One region of the Streptomyces sp. ADI95-16 genome, then DNA from elsewhere that is predicted to be linked to it. Evidence: riboswitches for the same ligand, from Rfam matches in the RefSeq annotation. Region 1 holds a riboswitch; each other region holds the start of a gene.
What was found. A riboswitch is a leader RNA that binds a small molecule or an ion and turns the genes downstream of it on or off. The one in region 1 is predicted to bind thiamine pyrophosphate.
Positions count from the first base shown of each region.

Region 2: another riboswitch for thiamine pyrophosphate. It lies ahead of EES41_RS26245 (thiamine ABC transporter substrate binding subunit); the one in region 1 lies ahead of thiO (glycine oxidase ThiO).
Region 3: another riboswitch for thiamine pyrophosphate. It lies ahead of thiC (phosphomethylpyrimidine synthase ThiC); the one in region 1 lies ahead of thiO (glycine oxidase ThiO).

Region 1 is NZ_CP033581.1:2,634,600-2,640,517, reverse strand. It holds gene pknB (Stk1 family PASTA domain-containing Ser/Thr kinase) at 1-1,003, opposite strand, end outside; gene EES41_RS11480 (thiazole synthase) at 1,093-1,887, opposite strand; gene thiS (sulfur carrier protein ThiS) at 1,893-2,093, opposite strand; gene thiO (glycine oxidase ThiO) at 2,090-3,271, opposite strand; TPP riboswitch at 3,269-3,381, opposite strand; gene EES41_RS11465 (NAD(P)/FAD-dependent oxidoreductase) at 3,473-4,696, shown strand; gene EES41_RS11460 (Rv2175c family DNA-binding protein) at 4,788-5,153, shown strand; gene thiE (thiamine phosphate synthase) at 5,233-5,871, shown strand.
Region 2 is NZ_CP033581.1:5,829,440-5,835,357, forward strand. It holds gene pyrH (UMP kinase) at 1-134, shown strand, start outside; gene frr (ribosome recycling factor) at 220-777, shown strand; gene EES41_RS26235 (phosphatidate cytidylyltransferase) at 777-1,850, shown strand; gene rlmN (23S rRNA (adenine(2503)-C(2))-methyltransferase RlmN) at 1,983-3,098, shown strand; TPP riboswitch at 3,156-3,264, shown strand; gene EES41_RS26245 (thiamine ABC transporter substrate binding subunit) at 3,349-4,449, shown strand; gene EES41_RS26250 (iron ABC transporter permease) at 4,503-5,918, shown strand, end outside.
Region 3 is NZ_CP033581.1:4,177,716-4,183,633, forward strand. It holds gene EES41_RS18420 (hypothetical protein) at 1-245, shown strand, start outside; gene EES41_RS18425 (aldo/keto reductase) at 378-1,427, opposite strand; gene thiC (phosphomethylpyrimidine synthase ThiC) at 1,580-3,367, opposite strand; TPP riboswitch at 3,361-3,507, opposite strand; gene EES41_RS18435 (YibE/F family protein) at 3,547-4,959, shown strand; gene EES41_RS18440 (SsgA family sporulation/cell division regulator) at 5,033-5,482, opposite strand; gene EES41_RS18445 (IclR family transcriptional regulator) at 5,580-5,918, opposite strand, start outside.

The DNA.
Region 1 (5,918 bases):
CCTGGGACTGCGTCGGCGACGTCGGCGGGAGCAGCATCCGCGAGGTCTGGTTCATCGGCTCCGGCGGCTCCGCCGCCCGGGGGATCACACTCGTACGGTCCTCGGTCGCGTTGTGCGTCTCGGCGCGCGCCTGCGGAGGTACGGCGTCCAGCTCGGCGTTGCCGAGCCGGGCGCGGGCGTCGAGGGTCAGGCCCAGCAGGGACGCGGCGTCGTACGGGCGCAGCTCCGGGTTGCGGGCGGTGGCCAGCGCGACGAGCCCGTCGAGGACGACGGGGAGCCCGGGGACGGTCGCCGACGGGGGCGGGACGTCCTCGTGGAGGTGCTGGTAGATCACCTGGGCGGGGTTGCCGCCGGTGTGGGGCTTGGAGCCGGTGAGCATCTCGTAGAGCACGACACCACAGGCGTAGACGTCCGCGCGGGTGTCGCTGACGCCGCTCTCGATCTGCTCGGGGGCGAGGTAGGAGACGGTGCCGAGGACCGACCCGCTGGTGCTGGTGACGGAGTCGACCGAGCGGACCAGCCCGAAGTCCGCGACCTTGACCCGGCCGTCGTCGCCGATCAGGACGTTCTCGGGCTTCATGTCGCGGTGCACGAACCCGGCGCGGTGCGCGGCGCCGAGGGCCGCGAGGACCGGCTCCAGGATGTCGAGCGCGGCCCGGGGCTGGAGCGCGCCGCGCTCGCGGAGCACGTCGCGCAGGGTGCAGCCGGAGACGTACTCCATGGCCAGGTACGTGTACGGGCCGTCGGTGCCCTGGTCGAAGACGCCGACGACGTTCGGGTGCGCGAGGCGGGCCACGGACTTGGCCTCACGGATGAAGCGGTCGACGAAGCCGGCGTCGGCGGCGAGCGCCGGGTGCATCACCTTCAGGGCCAGGACGCGGTCGAGGCGGGTGTCGAGGGCGCGGTAGACCGTGGCCATGCCACCGGCCGCGATGCGGGCGTCGACGCGGTAGCGGCCGTCGAGCACGCGCCCGGCGAGGGGGTCATCCAGGGTCGTATCCACCCGGCGATTCTACGAGCGCACGCAACCCTCCCGACCAGCATCCCGTCCCTTGCGGCGCAGCTGTGACGCACCCCTCGTCCCCGGCGGGGTCAGAAAGCCGGGCGTTCCGGGTCCAGAACGGCGCGTCCCTCGGCCGGGGAGGAGGCCTCCGCGAAGCGGCGCTGCGGGATGCGGCCCGCGCGGTACGCCAGGCGTCCCGCCGACACGGCGTCCCGCATCGCCGCGGCCATGAGCACGGGGGACTGGGCCCGTGTCACCGCCGAGGCCAGCATCACGCCCGCGCACCCCAGCTCCATGGCGAGGGCCGCGTCCGACGCCGTGCCGGCCCCCGCGTCCAGGATCACCGGGACCCCGGCCCGCTCGCGGATCAGCTCGAAGTTGTGGGGGTTGCGGATCCCCATCCCGGACCCGATCGGAGACCCCAGCGGCATGATCGCCGCGCAGCCCACGTCCTCCAGCTTCCGCGCGAGCACCGGATCGTCGTTCGTGTAGGGCAGCACCGTGAAGCCTTCGTCCACCAGCGTCTCCGCCGCGTCCAGCAGCTCCACTCCGTCCGGCAGCAGCGTCCGCTCGTCGGCGACGACCTCCAGCTTGATCCAGTCCGTCCCCAGCGCCTCCCGCGCCAGCCGCGCAGTCAGCACCGCCTCGCCGGCCGTGAAGCAGCCGGCCGTGTTCGGCAGGACCGCGATCCCCAGCCGGTTCAGCACCGACAGGACCGAGCCCTGCACCGTCGGGTCCAGCCGGCGCATCGCCACCGTCGTCAGCTCGGTCCCGGACGCCACCAGCGCGCGCTCCAGGACGTCGAGGCTCGGCGCCCCGCCGGTCCCCATGATCAGGCGGGAGGAGAAGCTCCGGCCGCCCAGTTCGAAGGCGTCGTCCGCCATCGCGCTCAGCCCCCCTGCACGGCGGTGAGGATCTCGACCCGGTCGCCCTCGCCGACCGGTGTGGCCGGCCACTGGCCGCGCGGGACCACGGTCTCGTTCAGTGCCGCGGCGACGCCGGCCGGCGCCGCGGTCAGGGTGGCGACCACCGCGTCGAGGGTGGTGCCGGCCGCGATCTCGCGCGGCTCGCCGTTGACGGAGATGGTCATGCGTACGACTCCTGACGTGCCGGGGTGAAACGACCCGGGGTGAAGGGGCGGGCGATCTCCGGTACCGCGCCGGTGGTCAGCAGCTCCGCCATCACATCGCCGGTGAGCGGGGTCAGCAGCACCCCGTTGCGGTAGTGCCCGGTGGCCAGGTGCAGCCCCGGCAGGGCGGTCGGCCCGAGCAGCGGGGCGTTGTCGGGGGAGCCGGGCCGCAGCCCCGCCCGGGTCTCGGACAGCGGGAGTTCGGTGATGCCGGGCACCAGTTCGTGGGCGTCGCGCAGCAGCTCGTACACCCCGCCGGCGGTGACGGTGGTGTCCCAGCCGAGTTCCTCGCTGGTGGCGCCGACGACGAGTTCGCCGTTCTCGCGCGGGACCAGGTACACGTGGCTGCCGCGCACGACGGCCCGTACGGTGCGGGACAGGAACGGCCCGTACCCGGCCGGCACGGTCAGCCGCAGCACCTGCCCCTTCACCGGCCGCACCGGCGCCGCCACCTCCGGCGGTACGCCGGCCAGCCGGCCGCTGAGCGACCCCGCGGCCAGCACCACCTGGTCGGCGCGGAGCACCTCGGCGTCGTCGAGCCGTACGCCGACCGCCCGGTCGGCGGCGGTGAGCAGCCGCTCCGCGCTCGCCCGGCGGATCTCGACCCCGGCGCGCTCGCAGGCCGCCAGCAGCGCGGCCGCCAGCCGGCGCGGGTCGACCTGGTGGTCGCCGTCCACGCGCAGCCCGCCGCGCACGCCCGGGGCCAGCATCGGCTCCAGGCGGCGGCACTCGCGCCCGGTGAGCCACTCGGACTCCAGGCCGCAGCGCCGCTGGAGCGCGTGCAGCTCGCGCAGGTGGAGCCGGTCGTCGGCGTCGAGGGCCACGGCGAGGGTGCCGCAGGCGCGGTAGCCGATGTCCATCCCGCCGCTGGCGTCGGCGAGTTCGGCGGCGAACTCGGGGTAGCGGGCGGCGGAGGCGAGGTTCAGCCCGAGCAGGGTCTCCTCGCCGTAGTGCAGTTCGGTGACGGCGGCGAGCATGCCGGCCGCGACCTGCGCGGCGCCGCCCCCGGGCGCCGGATCGGCGAGCACGGTGCGCAGCCCGCGCCGGGCGGCCCGCCAGGCGGTGACCAGCCCGATGATCCCGCCCCCGATGACGAGGACGTCGGATCCCCCGTCGGATCCCTTCCGAGATGAGTGCATGGGCGTCCAGCCCCTCCCTTCGCCGGCATGACCCGGATCAGGTTCGTACGGTCGGAGGCCGCCCAGCCTCCCTCTCAGCCCGGTGCGCCCGGACTCCCGCGATAGGTTCGGTGGCCAGACTAACCCCGGCGCCGGTGCCGGGTAAGGCTGCCTCCCCGGCCACTGTTCCTGACGAAGCGTCAGTTGATTAGGCTGGGCCGGGTGAGCGAGCAGACGGAACAGACTCAGGGCGGCGTCGTCATCGTCGGCGCCGGAATGGCCGGGGTGCAGACCGCGGTCGCGTTGCGGGAGCAGGGGTGGACCGGCCGCGTGACGCTGCTGGGCGCCGAGCCGCACCAGCCGTACGACCGGCCGCCGCTGTCGAAGGCGGTGCTGCTCGGGAAGGCCGAGGACTCCGCGTTCGACGTGGACTTCGAGGGCCTCGGCATCGAGCTGCGGCTCGGCGTCGAGGTCACCGGCCTGCGCGGCGCCGAGCGCGAGCTGGACACGGAGGCGGGACCCGTCCCGTACGAGGTGCTCGTGCTGGCGACGGGCGCCGAACCGCTGACCCTGCCGGGCGCGGAGGGCGTCCCCGGCGTGCACCTGCTGCGCACCCTGGACGACGCGGCGCGGCTGCGCCCGGTGCTGGCGGCGGCGCCGGCGATGGTGGTCGTCGGGGCGGGCTGGATCGGCGCCGAGTTCGCCACGGCCGCGCGCGAGGCGGGCTGCGAGGTGACGGTCGTCGAGGCGGCGGACCGGGTGCTGGCGGGCGCGCTGCCGGCGGAGGTCGCCGCCCCCATGGCGCGGTGGTACGAGGAGGCGGGCGCCACGCTGCTGACCGGGGCGCGGGTGGCCGCGGTGGAGGCGGGCCGGGTCCTCCTCACCGACGGCCGCGCGCTGCCGGCGGGCGCGGTGGTCGTCGGCATCGGGGCCCGGCCCGCGACGCGCTGGCTAGCGGGCTCGGAGGTCGAGCTCGGCCCCGACGGCTCGGTCACGGCGGACGCGTACCTGCGGACCACCGCGGCGGGGGTGTACGCGGTCGGCGACTGCGCCTCCTTCCCGTCGGGGCGGTACGGGGCGCGGCTGCTGGTGCACCACTGGGACAACGCGCTGCAGGGGCCGCGGGTGGTCGCGGCGAACGTCCTGGGCGGCGGGGCCGAGCGCGTTTACGACCCGGTGCCGTACTTCTGGTCGGAGCAGTTCGGACGGTTCGTGCAGTACGCGGGCCACCACGGCGACGCCGACGGGCTGGTGTGGCGCGGCGACCCGGCCGGCGAGGCCTGGTCGGTGTGCTGGCTGCGGGACGGGGCACTGGCCGCGCTCCTCGCCGTGGGCCGCCCCCGCGACCTGGCCCAGGGCCGCCGGCTCATCGAGGCGGCCACCCCCGTCGACCCGGCGCGGCTCGCCGATCCGGCCGTCCCCCTGAAGTCCGCCACCCTCCGCTGAGCTCCCCCGGGAAGGCCCTGAACAGGGGCCCGGGACCCGGACGGGGTGGTCCAGGTACCGGCGGGGAGTCCGAGATGGCAGGCTTGTGCCCGTGACCGAGATTGACGCAAAGATCGATGCCCTTGTCCCCGACTGGCTGTACCTCCCCGACATCGCGGAGATGCTCGACATCGAAGTGACCCGGGTCCGCCAGCTGGTCAAGGAAGGTCAGCTGCTCGCCGTACGCCGGGGCGAGAACCGTTCGCTCCAGGTGCCCGCCCCCTTCATCGACGGAGACAAGATCGTCAAGGGCCTGGTCGGCCTGCTGACCGTGCTCCGCGACGACGGCTTCTCCGACGCGGAGATCCTGGAGTGGATGTTCACCCCGGACCCGACCCTGCCCGGCACCCCCGCGCAGGCGCTGAGCGAGAATCGCGGCACGGAGGTGAAGCGCCGCGCTCAGGCGCTTGCCCTCTGACCTGATCCGCATCCGCTCCACCGCGGTGTACGGGCCGAGCGCGCGGGCCCGTACGCCGCCACCACCCCGGGGGGTACCCATGCAGCAGCTGTCCGACGCCCGGCTCTACCTGTGCACGGACGCCCGCAAGCGGCAGGGCGACCTCCCCGAGTTCCTCGACGCCGTCCTCGCCGGCGGAGTGGACGTCGTCCAGCTCCGCGACAAGGGCATGGAGGCCGGCGAGGAACTCGAACACCTGCGGGTCTTCGCCGACGCGGCCCGCCGGCACGGCAAGCTGCTCGCCGTCAACGACCGCGCCGACGTCGCGCACGCCATCGGCTCCGACGTCCTGCACCTCGGCCAGGGCGACATCCCGGTGCCCGCCGCCCGCGCCATCCTCGGCGAGGACCTCCTCATCGGGCGCTCCTGCCACGCCGAGTCCGAGGTCGACGCCGCCGTCGCCGAGCCCGGCGTGGACTACTTCTGCACCGGCCCCTGCTGGCCCACCCCCACCAAGCCCGGCCGCCACGCGCCCGGCCTCGGCCTCGTCCGGTACGCCGCCTCGCTCGCCCAGGACCGGCCCTGGTTCGCGATCGGCGGCATCGACGGAACGAATCTGGACGAGGTGCTCGACGCGGGCGCCACCCGCGTCGTCGTCGTCCGGGCCCTCACCGAGGCCTCCGACCCCGGCGCCGCCGCCGCCGACCTGGCCAAGCGCGTCCGCGCCCGCCTCCCGTAGGCCCGCCCGCCCGCTCCCCGTAGGTGTCCAAAAACGTGTCCAATGGG
Region 2 (5,918 bases), 3.2 Mb from region 1:
CCGCCATCACGCTGTGCCGGGACAACAAGCTGCCGATCCTCGTCTTCGAGCTGCTCGCCGAGGGCAACATCGCCCGCGCCGTCAAGGGTGAGAAGATCGGCACGCTCGTGAGCGACCAGGGCACCAGGGCCTGAGCAGTCGGCTGCCGGGCCCGGCCCCATCGGGGTCCGGCCCGCCCGCCCGCCTGAACCATCCATATCTGACATGCAGGAGCACGTGGTGATCGAAGAAATCCTCCTCGAGGCCGAGGAGAAGATGGAGAAGGCCGTCGTCGTCGCGAAGGAGGACTTCGCCGCGATCCGCACCGGTCGTGCGCACCCGGCGATGTTCAACAAGATCGTGGCGGACTACTACGGTGCCATCACGCCCATCAACCAGCTCGCCTCGTTCGCGGTTCCCGAGCCGCGCATGGCGATCGTGACGCCGTTCGACGCGTCCGCGCTGCGCAACATCGAGCAGGCCATCCGCGACTCCGACCTCGGTGTCAACCCGAGCAACGACGGCCGCATCATCCGGGTGACCTTCCCCGAGCTGACGCAGGACCGCCGCAAGGAGTACATCAAGGTCGCGCGCACCAAGGCCGAGGACTCCAAGGTCTCCATCCGCGCCGTCCGCCGCAAGGCCAAGGACGCCCTCGACAAGCTCGTCAAGGACAAGGAGGCCGGCGAGGACGAGGTGCGCCGCGCCGAGAAGGAGCTCGACGACACCACCGCCAAGTACGTGGCGCAGGTCGACGAGCTGCTGAAGCACAAGGAAGCCGAGCTCCTCGAAGTCTGATGAACGACTCTTCCTGGCAGCCGGAGCCGGTTCCGGCGGGTCCCGCATACGATGCGCAGGTGGGCCCGCACACTCGGCCCATGCCCATCGTGCCCGATGCCGCCGGCCGTGACTTCGACGACCGGGAAGCACGCGATCGGGGGGCCGCCCCGCGTGGCGGTCCCCTCTTCCGCGACGAGACGCCGCCGCAGGAGCCCATGCCCAGCCCCCCGCCTCCGTCCTCGCAGGCACCGCAGAACGACTCGCCCCCGCCGAAGAAGCGGGCGGGGCGCGACCTGCGGGCCGCCATAGGGGTCGGCGTCGGCCTCGGCGCGGTGATCTTCGCCTCCCTGTTCATCGTGAAGGCGGTCTTCGTCGGCGTCATCGCCGTCGCCGTCGTCGTCGGTCTGTGGGAGCTCACCTCCCGGCTCCAGGAGCAGAAGGGCATCAAGGCCCCGCTGGTCCCGCTGGCGGTGGGCGGCGCCGCCATGGTCATCGCCGGATACGTCCGCGGGGCCGAGGGCGCCTGGGTCGCGATGGCGCTGACCGCGCTGGCCGTCCTCGTGTGGCGGATGACCGAGCCGCCCGAGGACTACCTCAAGGACGTCACGGCGGGCGTCTTCGCGGCGTTCTACGTGCCGTTCCTGGCCACGTTCGTCGCGATGCTGCTCACCGCCGACGACGGCCCGCAGCGGGTGGTCACCTTCCTGGTCCTGACCGTGGTCAGCGACACCGGGGCGTACGCGGTCGGCTGGCGGTTCGGCAAGCACAAGCTGGCGCCGCGCATCAGCCCCGGCAAGACCCGCGAGGGGCTCTTCGGAGCGGTGGCCTTCGCGATGGCGGCCGGCGCGCTGTGCATGGAGTTCCTCATCGAGGGCGGCGCCTGGTGGCAGGGCCTGCTGCTGGGCCTCGCGGTCGCGGTCAGCGCCACCCTGGGCGACCTCGGCGAATCGATGATCAAGCGGGACCTCGGCATCAAGGACATGGGCACGCTGCTGCCGGGTCACGGCGGCATCATGGACCGGCTGGATTCCCTGCTGCCGACCGCCCCCGTGGTCTGGCTGCTGCTGGCCGCGTTCGTCGGCACCGGCTGACCGCACCCGGTCGGGTTATCCTGGAGGGCGCGCCGTGTGCATGCGGCGCGCCCTTTCCGTCCAGCGGCCGAGCCGCGGACCGGCCCTGCACGCGCGGGGTGATCCCCACCTCGTCGCACTGAGGAGTACCGCATGGCCCCCCGTCCCGCTCCGGGTGAGCTCACCTTCGTCGCCCCCCGCGGTGTGAAGAAGCCGCCCCGGCACCTGGCCGACATGACCCCGGCCGAGCGCCGCGAGGCGGTCGCCGCGATCGGTGAGAAGCCGTTCCGGGCCAAGCAGCTCTCGCAGCACTACTTCGCCCGGTACGCGCACGACCCCGCGGAGTGGACCGACATTCCGGCGGCCTCCCGGGAGAAGCTCCAGCAGGAGCTGCTGCCGGACCTGATGAACGTCCTGCGGCACATCAGCTGCGACGACGACACCACCCGCAAGACCCTCTGGAAGCTGCACGACGGCACGCTCGTCGAGTCCGTGCTGATGCGCTACCCCGACCGGGTCACCATGTGCATCTCCTCGCAGGCCGGCTGCGGCATGAACTGCCCGTTCTGCGCCACCGGCCAGGCCGGCCTGGACCGCAACCTGTCCACCGCCGAGATCGTGCACCAGATCGTCGACGGCATGCGCGCCCTGCGCGACGGCGAGGTCCCCGGCGGACCGGCCCGGCTGTCGAACATCGTCTTCATGGGCATGGGCGAGCCGCTGGCCAACTACAACCGCGTCGTCGGCGCCATCCGCCGCCTCACCGACCCCGAGCCCGACGGCCTCGGCCTGTCGCAGCGCGGTATCACCGTCTCCACCGTCGGCCTGGTCCCGGCCATGCTGCGCTTCGCCGACGAGGGCTTCAAGTGCCGCCTCGCCGTCTCGCTGCACGCTCCGGACGACGAGCTGCGCGACACCCTGGTGCCGGTGAACACCCGCTGGAACGTCCGCGAGGTGCTGGACGCGGCCTGGGAGTACGCGGAGAAGTCCGGCCGCCGGATCTCCATCGAGTACGCCTTGATCCGTGACATCAACGACCAGGCCTGGCGCGGTGACCTGCTCGGCAAGCTGCTCAAGGGCAAGCGGGTCCACGTCAACCTCATCCCGCTGAATCCGACCCCGGGCTCCAAGTGGACCGCCTCGCGCCCCGAGGACGAGCGGGCCTTCGTCGAGGCCATCGCCCGCCACGGCGTCCCGGTGACCGTGCGTGACACCCGTGGCCAGGAGATCGACGGCGCGTGCGGCCAGCTGGCCGCCTCGGAGCGCTGAATTTCGGCCTGGTCGTGCATATTCGGCCACGGGGTACCCTGTGGCCGAACCAATTGCATATTCCGACAGGGGAGCGCCACAGCGCTGAGAGTGCGGGACCGTCATCCGCAGACCCTCTGAACCTCGCCCCGGTCATTCGGGGTAGGAAGTTCGGTCATCACTCAAGCTGTTGCGCCATGCCCGGCGTCCGCTCGAACAGAGCGCCGGGCATGGCCGCGTCTTCTCCTGGACATCCCAGGAGGAATCACCAGTGAGCACCACCAAGAAGATCGCGGGTGCCGCGCTCGCGGCCGCGATCGGCGTCAGCACGCTCAGCGCCTGCGGCGGCGGCGACGCCAAGGACAAGCCCGCGGGCGCGAGCGACGCCCCGAAGTCCAAGACCGTCACGCTCGTCTCGCACGACTCCTTCAACGTGACCGACTCGGTCCTCAAGGAGTTCGAGCAGCAGAGCGGCTACACCGTGAAGGTGCTGAAGTCCGGGGACGCCGGCGCGGCGCTGAACCAGGAGATCCTGACCAAGGGCTCCCCGCGCGGCGACGTCTTCTTCGGCGTCGACAACACCCTCCTCTCCCGCGCCCTCGACAACGGCATCTTCACGCCGTACGAGGTCAAGGGGCTCGGCGAGGTGAAGCCGGAGTACGTCCTGGACAAGGAACACCGGGTCACCCCGATCGACTCCGGTGACATCTGCGTCAACTACGACAAGCAGTACTTCGCCGACAAGAAGCTCGCCCCGCCGCAGACGCTGGACGACCTGGTCAAGCCGGAGTACAAGAACCTGCTGGTCACCGAGAACGCCGCGACGTCCTCGCCCGGTCTCGGCTTCCTGCTCGCCTCCGTCGGCAAGTACGGCGAGGACGGCTGGAAGGACTACTGGAGCAAGCTCAAGGCCAACGGCGTCGAGGTCGTCGACGGCTGGGAGCAGGCCTACAACGAGCGCTTCTCCGGCTCCGCGGGCGGCAAGAAGGCCAAGGGCGACCGTCCGCTGGTCGTCTCCTACGCCTCCAGCCCGCCGGTCGAGGTCCTGTACGGCGAGCCGCAGCCGGCCGAGGCCCCTACCGGCGTCTCCACCGGCACCTGCTTCCGTCAGGTCGAGTTCGCGGGCCTGCTCAAGGGCGCGAAGAACGAGGCGGGCGGCAAGGCGCTCCTGGACTTCCTGGTGGGCAAGAAGTTCCAGGAGGACATGCCGCTCCAGATGTTTGTGAACCCGGTCGTCAAGGACGCGAAGCTGCCGGAGCTGTTCACGAAGCACGGCGTGGTCATCGAGAAGCCGGAGAACGTGGCCCCGGAGACCATCGCCAAGAACCGTGACCAGTGGGTCAAGGCATGGTCCGCGCTCGTCGTGAAGTAGTACGGGAGAGCCCGAAGGAGAGCGCGCGGGCCACGCTCGTCAGGCTCGCCCTGATGGCGGTCCCGCTCGTCTTCTTCGGGCTGTTCTTCGCCTACCCCGTCGCAGCGATCGTCGGGCGCGGGCTCAAGACGCAGGACGGCTGGCAGTTCGGCCGGATCGGCGAGGTGCTGGCCCGGCCCGACATCGCCGAAGTGCTCTGGTTCACCACCTGGCAGGCGCTCGCGTCGACGGTGCTCACGCTGCTGATCGCGCTCCCCGGCGCGTACGTGTTCGCGCGCTTCGAGTTCCCCGGCAAACAGCTGCTGCGGGCGGTGGTCACCGTTCCGTTCGTGCTGCCGACCGTGGTCGTCGGCACCGCGTTCCTCGCGCTCGTCGGGCGGGGCGGGCTGCTGGACGAGATGTGGGGCGTCCGGCTCGACACCACCGTGTGGGCGATCCTGCTCGCGCACGTCTTCTTCAACTACGCCGTGATCGTCCGGACGGTCGGCGGCCTGTGGGCGCAGCTCGACCCGCGCCAGGAGGAGGCCGCCCGGGTGCTCGGCGCCGGGCGGTTCGGCGCCTGGCGCCGGGTGACGCTGCCCGCGCTCGGGCCGGCGGTCGCCGCCGCCTCGCTGATGGTGTTCCTGTTCACCTTCAGCTCCTTCGGCGTCGTGCAGATCCTCGGCGGACCCTCGTACTCCACCCTGGAGGTGGAGGTCTACCGGCAGACCGCGCAGCTGCTGGACCTGCCGACGGCCGCCGTCCTCACCATGGTGCAGTTCGCCGCGATCGCCACGATCCTCGCCGTGCACGCCTGGACCGTGCGCAGGCGGGAGACCGCCCTGCGCCTGGTCGACCCGGGCCGGACCGCGCACCCGCCGCGCGGCCTCGCGCAGCGTTCGCTGCTGGGCGGGGTGCTGCTGTCGGTGGCCCTGCTGATCGTGGCCCCGCTCCTGGTGCTGGTCGAGCGCTCCCTCGACGCGCCCGGCGGGTACGGGTTCGGCTTCTACCGGGCCCTCCAGGACGCGGGCGCCGGAGGCGGCACGTTCCTGGTGCCGCCGCTGGAGGCGATCTGGAACTCCCTCCAGTACGCGCTGGCCGCCACCGCCATCGCGTTGCTGATCGGGGGGCTCGCGGCGGCCGCCCTGACCCGGCGCGCGGGCCGGTTCGTACGCGGCTTCGACGCGCTGCTGATGCTCCCGCTGGGGGTGTCGGCGGTGACGGTCGGCTTCGGGTTCCTGATCACCCTCGACGAGCCGCCGCTGGACCTGCGGACCTCGTGGATCCTGGTGCCGCTGGCGCAGGCGCTGGTCGGCGTGCCGTTCGTCGTACGGACGATGCTGCCGGTGCTGCGCGCGGTGGACACCCGGCTGCGGGAGGCGGCGGCGGTGCTCGGCGCGTCGCCGCTGCGGGCGTGGCGGGAGGTGGACCTGCCCTTGGTGCGGCGGGCCCTGCTGATCGCGGCCGGCTTCGCCTTCGCGGTCTCGCTG
Region 3 (5,918 bases), 1.5 Mb from region 1:
CCTGGCGCCACGCCCTCCTGGAGCGGAGCATCGTGCCGTTCCTGCGGGACGCGCTGGCCGACCCGAGCGCGGGGCCGGGCTATCCGGTACCGCGTACGCCGCGGGCCGGGCGCATCCCCGATCTGGGATACACCCGGCCCGACTTCACCAGCCCGGGTTCCGCCTCGCAGGGGCCCCGGCCCGGCTACACACCGCCGGACTTCACGAGCCCGGACTTCGGCGGCCCGGACCGCGAGCCGGAGTGACGCCGGCCCCTGTTTCACGTGAAACATCGGCGCGGGAGGCCTCCGGGAGGCCGCCAGGAAGCGCCAGAACCGCTCCCTCGGCCCCTACGCCAGCAAGTGCTGTGAACCCTTCCGGTCACAGCACCAGACCGCCTAGCCGGCCGATCGGTCTCCCAGCGGCCGGCGCCGCTGCGCGAGGTCCGTCAGGGACGGCGGCTGCCAGACCCCGTCCGGGCGGTAGAGGTTCGTGCCGGGCGGGACGATCTCGTCGATCCGGTCGAGGACCGCGTCGTCGAGCACCAGATCGGCGCCGTTCACCAGGGCCTCCAGTTGCTCCATGGTCCGCGGGCCGATGATGACCGAGGTGACACCCGGGTGCGCCACCGGGAAGGCGACGGCCAGCTCCGGCAAGGTGCGGCCGATGGAGTCGGCGAGTTCGACGAGCCGCTCCACCGCCTCCAGCTTCGCGACGTTGCCCGGGATCGCCGGATCGAACCGCGCCGGCGTCAGCGCCGCGCGGCCCTGGGTCAGGTCAACGGGCCCGCCGAGCCGGTACTTGCCGCTCAGGAACCCGGAGGCGAGCGGACTCCACGTCAGCACACCCATCCCGTACCGCCGCGCGACGGGCAGTACATCGGCCTCGATGCCGCGCGCGAGGATCGAGTACGGCGGCTGCTCGGTCCGGAACCTCGCCAGTGCCCGCCGCTCGGCGACGTGGTGCGCCTCGACGATGTCCTCGGCGGGAAACGTGGAGCATCCGAAGGCGCAGATCTTCCCGGCCCGCACCAGATCGCCCAGTACGGACAGCGTCTCCTCGATGTCGGTCGAGTGGTCCGGCCGGTGCACCTGGTAGAGGTCGATCCACTCGGTGTCCAGCCGCCGCAGGCTGTCCTCGACCGCGCGCACGATCCAACGCCGTGAGTTCCCGCTGCGGTTGCGTCCCTCCCCCATCCGGAAGTGGACCTTGGTCGCGAGGACGACCTCGTCCCGGCGCCCCTTGAGCGCCTTGCCGACGATCTCCTCGGACTCCCCGGCGGAGTACATGTCCGCGGTGTCGACGAAGTTGATGCCCCGATCGAGGGCGGCATGGAGGATCCGCGCGCACTCCGCGTGATCCGGGTTCCCGACCGCCCCGAACATCATCGTGCCCAGGCAGTGGGCGCTCACCTCAATGCCGGTCCCACCGAGATTTCTGTAGCGCATGGTCATGGGCACGCACTGTAGGAGCTGGAGCGCACTCCAGCGCAAGGGCCGCGGGCCGCGCGTCCCGCCCGGGTCCGGGCGTGCGGGAGCGCCGCTCCGGGGAGTCCCCTCCGCCCCCCGGCGCGGCGCTCACCGCGCTCATGCCGGCCGGGTCAGTCGGCCAGCGGCAGGTACACGCGGTTGCCACTCGCCGCGAACTCGGCGGACTTCTCCGCCATGCCCGCCTGGATCTCATCAGCCTTCAGGTCGCCGCCGTGCTCCCGGCGGATGTCCTGCGAGATCTTCATCGAGCAGAACTTCGGACCGCACATGGAGCAGAAGTGCGCGGTCTTCGCCGGCTCGGCCGGCAGGGTCTCGTCGTGGAACTCGCGGGCGGTGTCCGGGTCGAGGGCCAGGTTGAACTGGTCCTCCCAGCGGAACTCGAACCGCGCGTCCGACAGGGCGTCGTCCCACTCCTGAGCGCCCGGGTGGCCCTTGGCCAGGTCGGCCGCGTGCGCCGAGATCTTGTACGTGATGACGCCGGTCTTCACGTCGTCGCGGTTCGGCAGGCCCAGGTGCTCCTTCGGCGTGACGTAGCAGAGCATCGCGGTGCCCCACCAGGCGATCATCGCCGCGCCGATGCCGGAGGTGATGTGGTCGTAGGCGGGCGCGACGTCAGTGGTCAGCGGGCCGAGCGTGTAGAACGGCGCCTCTTCGCAGATCTCCTGCTGGAGGTCGATGTTCTCCTTGATCTTGTGCATCGGGACGTGGCCCGGGCCCTCGATCATCGTCTGCACGTTGTGGCGCTTGGCGATCGTGTTCAGCTCGCCCAGCGTCTTCAGTTCCGCGAACTGCGCCGCGTCGTTGGCGTCCGCGATGGAGCCGGGGCGCAGGCCGTCGCCCAGCGAGTACGTGACGTCGTACGTCGCGAGGATCTCGCAGAGCTCCTCGAAGTTCGTGTAGAGGAAGTTCTCCTTGTGGTGCGCCAGGCACCACGCGGCCATGATCGAGCCGCCGCGCGAGACGATGCCGGTCTTGCGGCGGGCGGTCAGCGGGACGTACGGGAGCAGCACGCCGGCGTGGACCGTCATGTAGTCGACGCCCTGCTCGGCCTGCTCGATGACCGTGTCCTTGTAGATCTCCCAGGTCAGGTCCTCGGCCCGGCCGTCGACCTTCTCCAGCGCCTGGTAGAGCGGCACGGTGCCGATCGGCACGGGCGAGTTGCGCAGCACCCACTCGCGGGTGGTGTGGATGTTGCGGCCGGTGGAGAGGTCCATGACCGTGTCGGCGCCCCACTTGGTCGCCCAGGTCATCTTGTCGACCTCCTCCTCGATGGAGGAGGTGACGGCGGAGTTGCCGATGTTGGCGTTGACCTTCACCAGGAACTTCTTACCGATGATCATCGGCTCGATCTCCGGGTGGTTCACGTTCGCAGGGAGCACCGCGCGGCCTGCGGCGATCTCCTCGCGGACGACCTCGGGGGAGACGTTCTCGCGGATCGCGACGTACTCCATCTCCGGGGTGATCTCACCGCGGCGGGCGTACGCGAGCTGTGTGACGGCGGCGCCGCCACGGCCCCGGCGGGGCTGGCGGGGGCGGCCCGGGAAGACCGCGTCGAGGTTCTTGAGGCCACCGCGCGGCGAGGTGTGCTTGATGCCGTCGTCCTCGGGGCGCACGGGACGGCCCGCGTACTCCTCGGTGTCGCCGCGGCCGATGATCCAGTTCTCGCGCAGCGGGGCGAGGCCCCGGCGCACATCGGTCTCGATCTGCGGGTCGGTGTACGGCCCGGACGTGTCGTAGAGCGTCACGTCCTTTCCGTTGGTGAGGTGGACCTGGCGGACCGGCACCCGGATGTCGGGGCGGGAGCCCGCGACGTAGCCCTTGTGCCAGCCCGGCTGGCGCTCGGTCTGGCCGTCGGCGTCCTGGCTGACGGCAGGCGTGCGTGCGTCCTGAATGGTCATGAGACCTATCTCCCTACGCCGGCATTACCCGGTAACAGGTTCGGCGGTCGGCGCAGCCTCTTCCCGTGCGCGTCTGTCGACGCGCCTACGGTGATCAGCGCCCTCTCAGCCCGGTGCTCCGAGCTCCCGCGTTGTGCAAAGGTGCCCCCACGCTAGCGTCATCTATGGCGTGCTGAACAGTGGGCCCCCTCATCTCTTGCGATGATCGGGCAGTGACGATCTCGCCGCAGCCCCCCATCGAGCACACCGAACCCTCTGGCCATTCCGGGCACTCGCACACTGCCCCAGGAGCCGGCCACGGGCATTCCCACAGCCACAGTCACGGCCCGGCGGCCCCCGTCTCGAAGCACCTGCGCAAGGTCATCGCCGCCGTGCTGATCCCCTTCGCCGCCGCCGTCGTCATCGGCCTGATGGTGCTCTGGCCGGGCGGTGCTCCCGCCCACGAGCGCTCGGGGGTGGGCTTCGACCGGCAGACCCAGCAGGGCGAGGTGACCGCCCTGGAGCGGGTCGACTGCAAGTCCGTGAACGCCTCGCAGGTGCCTCCCACCGCCGACGTCTCCACTCCCGAGGGGCGCGAGGCACGGGCCGCGCAGACCGGCGAGTGCAAGAAGGCGACCGTCGAGGTCGTCAGCGGTCCGGAGAAGGGCCGCACCTTCATCGAGATCGTCCAGCCCGGCGCACCGCGGCAGTTGGCGGACGGCCAGGAGGTGGTGGTGGCGTACGCGCCCGACGCCCCCCGGGACCTCCAGTACTCCGTGATCGACGTGAACCGCAAGCTCCCGATGGCGGTGCTGGCCGGCATCTTCGCCGTGGCGGTGGTCCTGGTCGGCCGGATGCGCGGGCTGTTCGCCCTGATCGCGCTCGGCGTCAGCTTCGCGGTACTGACCCTCTTCATCCTGCCGGCGATCCTGCAGGGCTCGAATCCGCTGGTCGTCGCGGTCGTCGGGGCCAGCGCCATCATGCTGATCGCCCTGTACATGTGCCACGGGCTGACCGCCCGTACCTCGGTCGCCGTCCTCGGCACGCTCGTCTCGCTGCTGCTGATCGGGCTGTTGGGCTCGGGGTTCATCGACTGGGCGTTCCTCAGCGGCAACACCGACGACAACACCGGGCTGATCCACGGGCTCTACCCGAACATCGACATGAGCGGTCTCCTCCTCGCCGGTGTCATCATCGGATCGCTGGGCGTCCTCGACGACGTGACGGTCACCCAGACCTCGGCGGTCTGGGAGCTCCGCCAGGCCGACCCCACCATGGGGCCCCGGGCCCTGTACCGGGCGGGCATCCGGATCGGCCGCGACCACATCGCGTCGGTGGTCAACACGCTGGTCCTGGCGTACGCGGGCGCGGCGCTGCCGCTGCTGCTGCTGTTCTCCATCGCCAACAGCAGCGTGGGCTCGGTGGCCAACAGCGAGCTGGTCGCGGAGGAGATCGTACGGACGCTCGTGGGCTCGATCGGCCTGGTGGCCTCGGTCCCGGTGACGACCGCCCTGGCCGCGCTGGTGGTCTCCGCGGACCGGCCGGGATCCCCGGACGCCGCACCGGCCTCGGGACCGGTCCTCGGCGGCCGGGGCCGGCGGCGCAAGCGCTGACACGGGCCCGCCCGCTTCGGATCAGTCCGAGCCGCTCCGCACCGGCCGCTCCGGACCGGCGTTTCGGCCCCGGTCAGCCCGCGTTCTGCTCGTTCTGCCGCGACTCGGCCAGGATCTTGCAGAGTGCCTCGTCCAGGCTCTCCTCGAAGTCCCCGAGATTGCGCTCCTGACCGAGGGGGACCAGCCGGTCGGTGCGGTCGAGGAACGCGACGAGGGGCGCCGCGCTCGCGCGGAACAACGCCCGGTCGCCGCCGACCTGAAGGCGGATGTGGACATCGGACAGGCCCTCGGGACTGGTGGGCGCGATGTGCACATCACCGTCACCACATGGCTTGTTGATGCCGTCGAGGAGGAGTTCCCGGCCGAACGCCCAGGTCACGGGCGCGTCTCCGGGAAGGTGGAAGGTCAGGCGGACCGCGTAGGGGTCACGGGCTTCGTACCCGAGTTCCACGGGAATCCGGAACGCGAGCTCCTCGGAAACGAGGAAGCTCATCATGACCTCTGCCTGTACCGACTCGCGCATTGCCTACCCCGCTGTAGTGGAAGTGGCCAAGATTGATCCCCCCAGGCTCTCTTGACAAGAGTGGTGGAAGCACGAGCAGATCACAAGGAGTGAGTTTTCAGATACTGATAGAGAACGAGAGGGTGCTCAACAGCGCGCCTACTTCACTCCGTAGTCGATCGACTACATACAGCAATCGTTCTTCCTGATGCAGTGGTAGAGAAATGGCCATGGTCGCGACGGTGTCCCCGGCGGTGATCGGGATGGCCGCGCACACCGTTCCCAGGGCGTACTCCTGCCGCTCGACCACAGGCCGATTCCGCCCCATCGCGGCGATCCGGTTCTCCAAAGAGCGCAGGTCGGCGACTGTGTACGGCGTGATGGCCCCGACCGGGTGCCGATCGTAGTGGTCCTTGCGCGCCCTCTCGTCGAGCTGGCTCAGCAGACACTGCCCGAT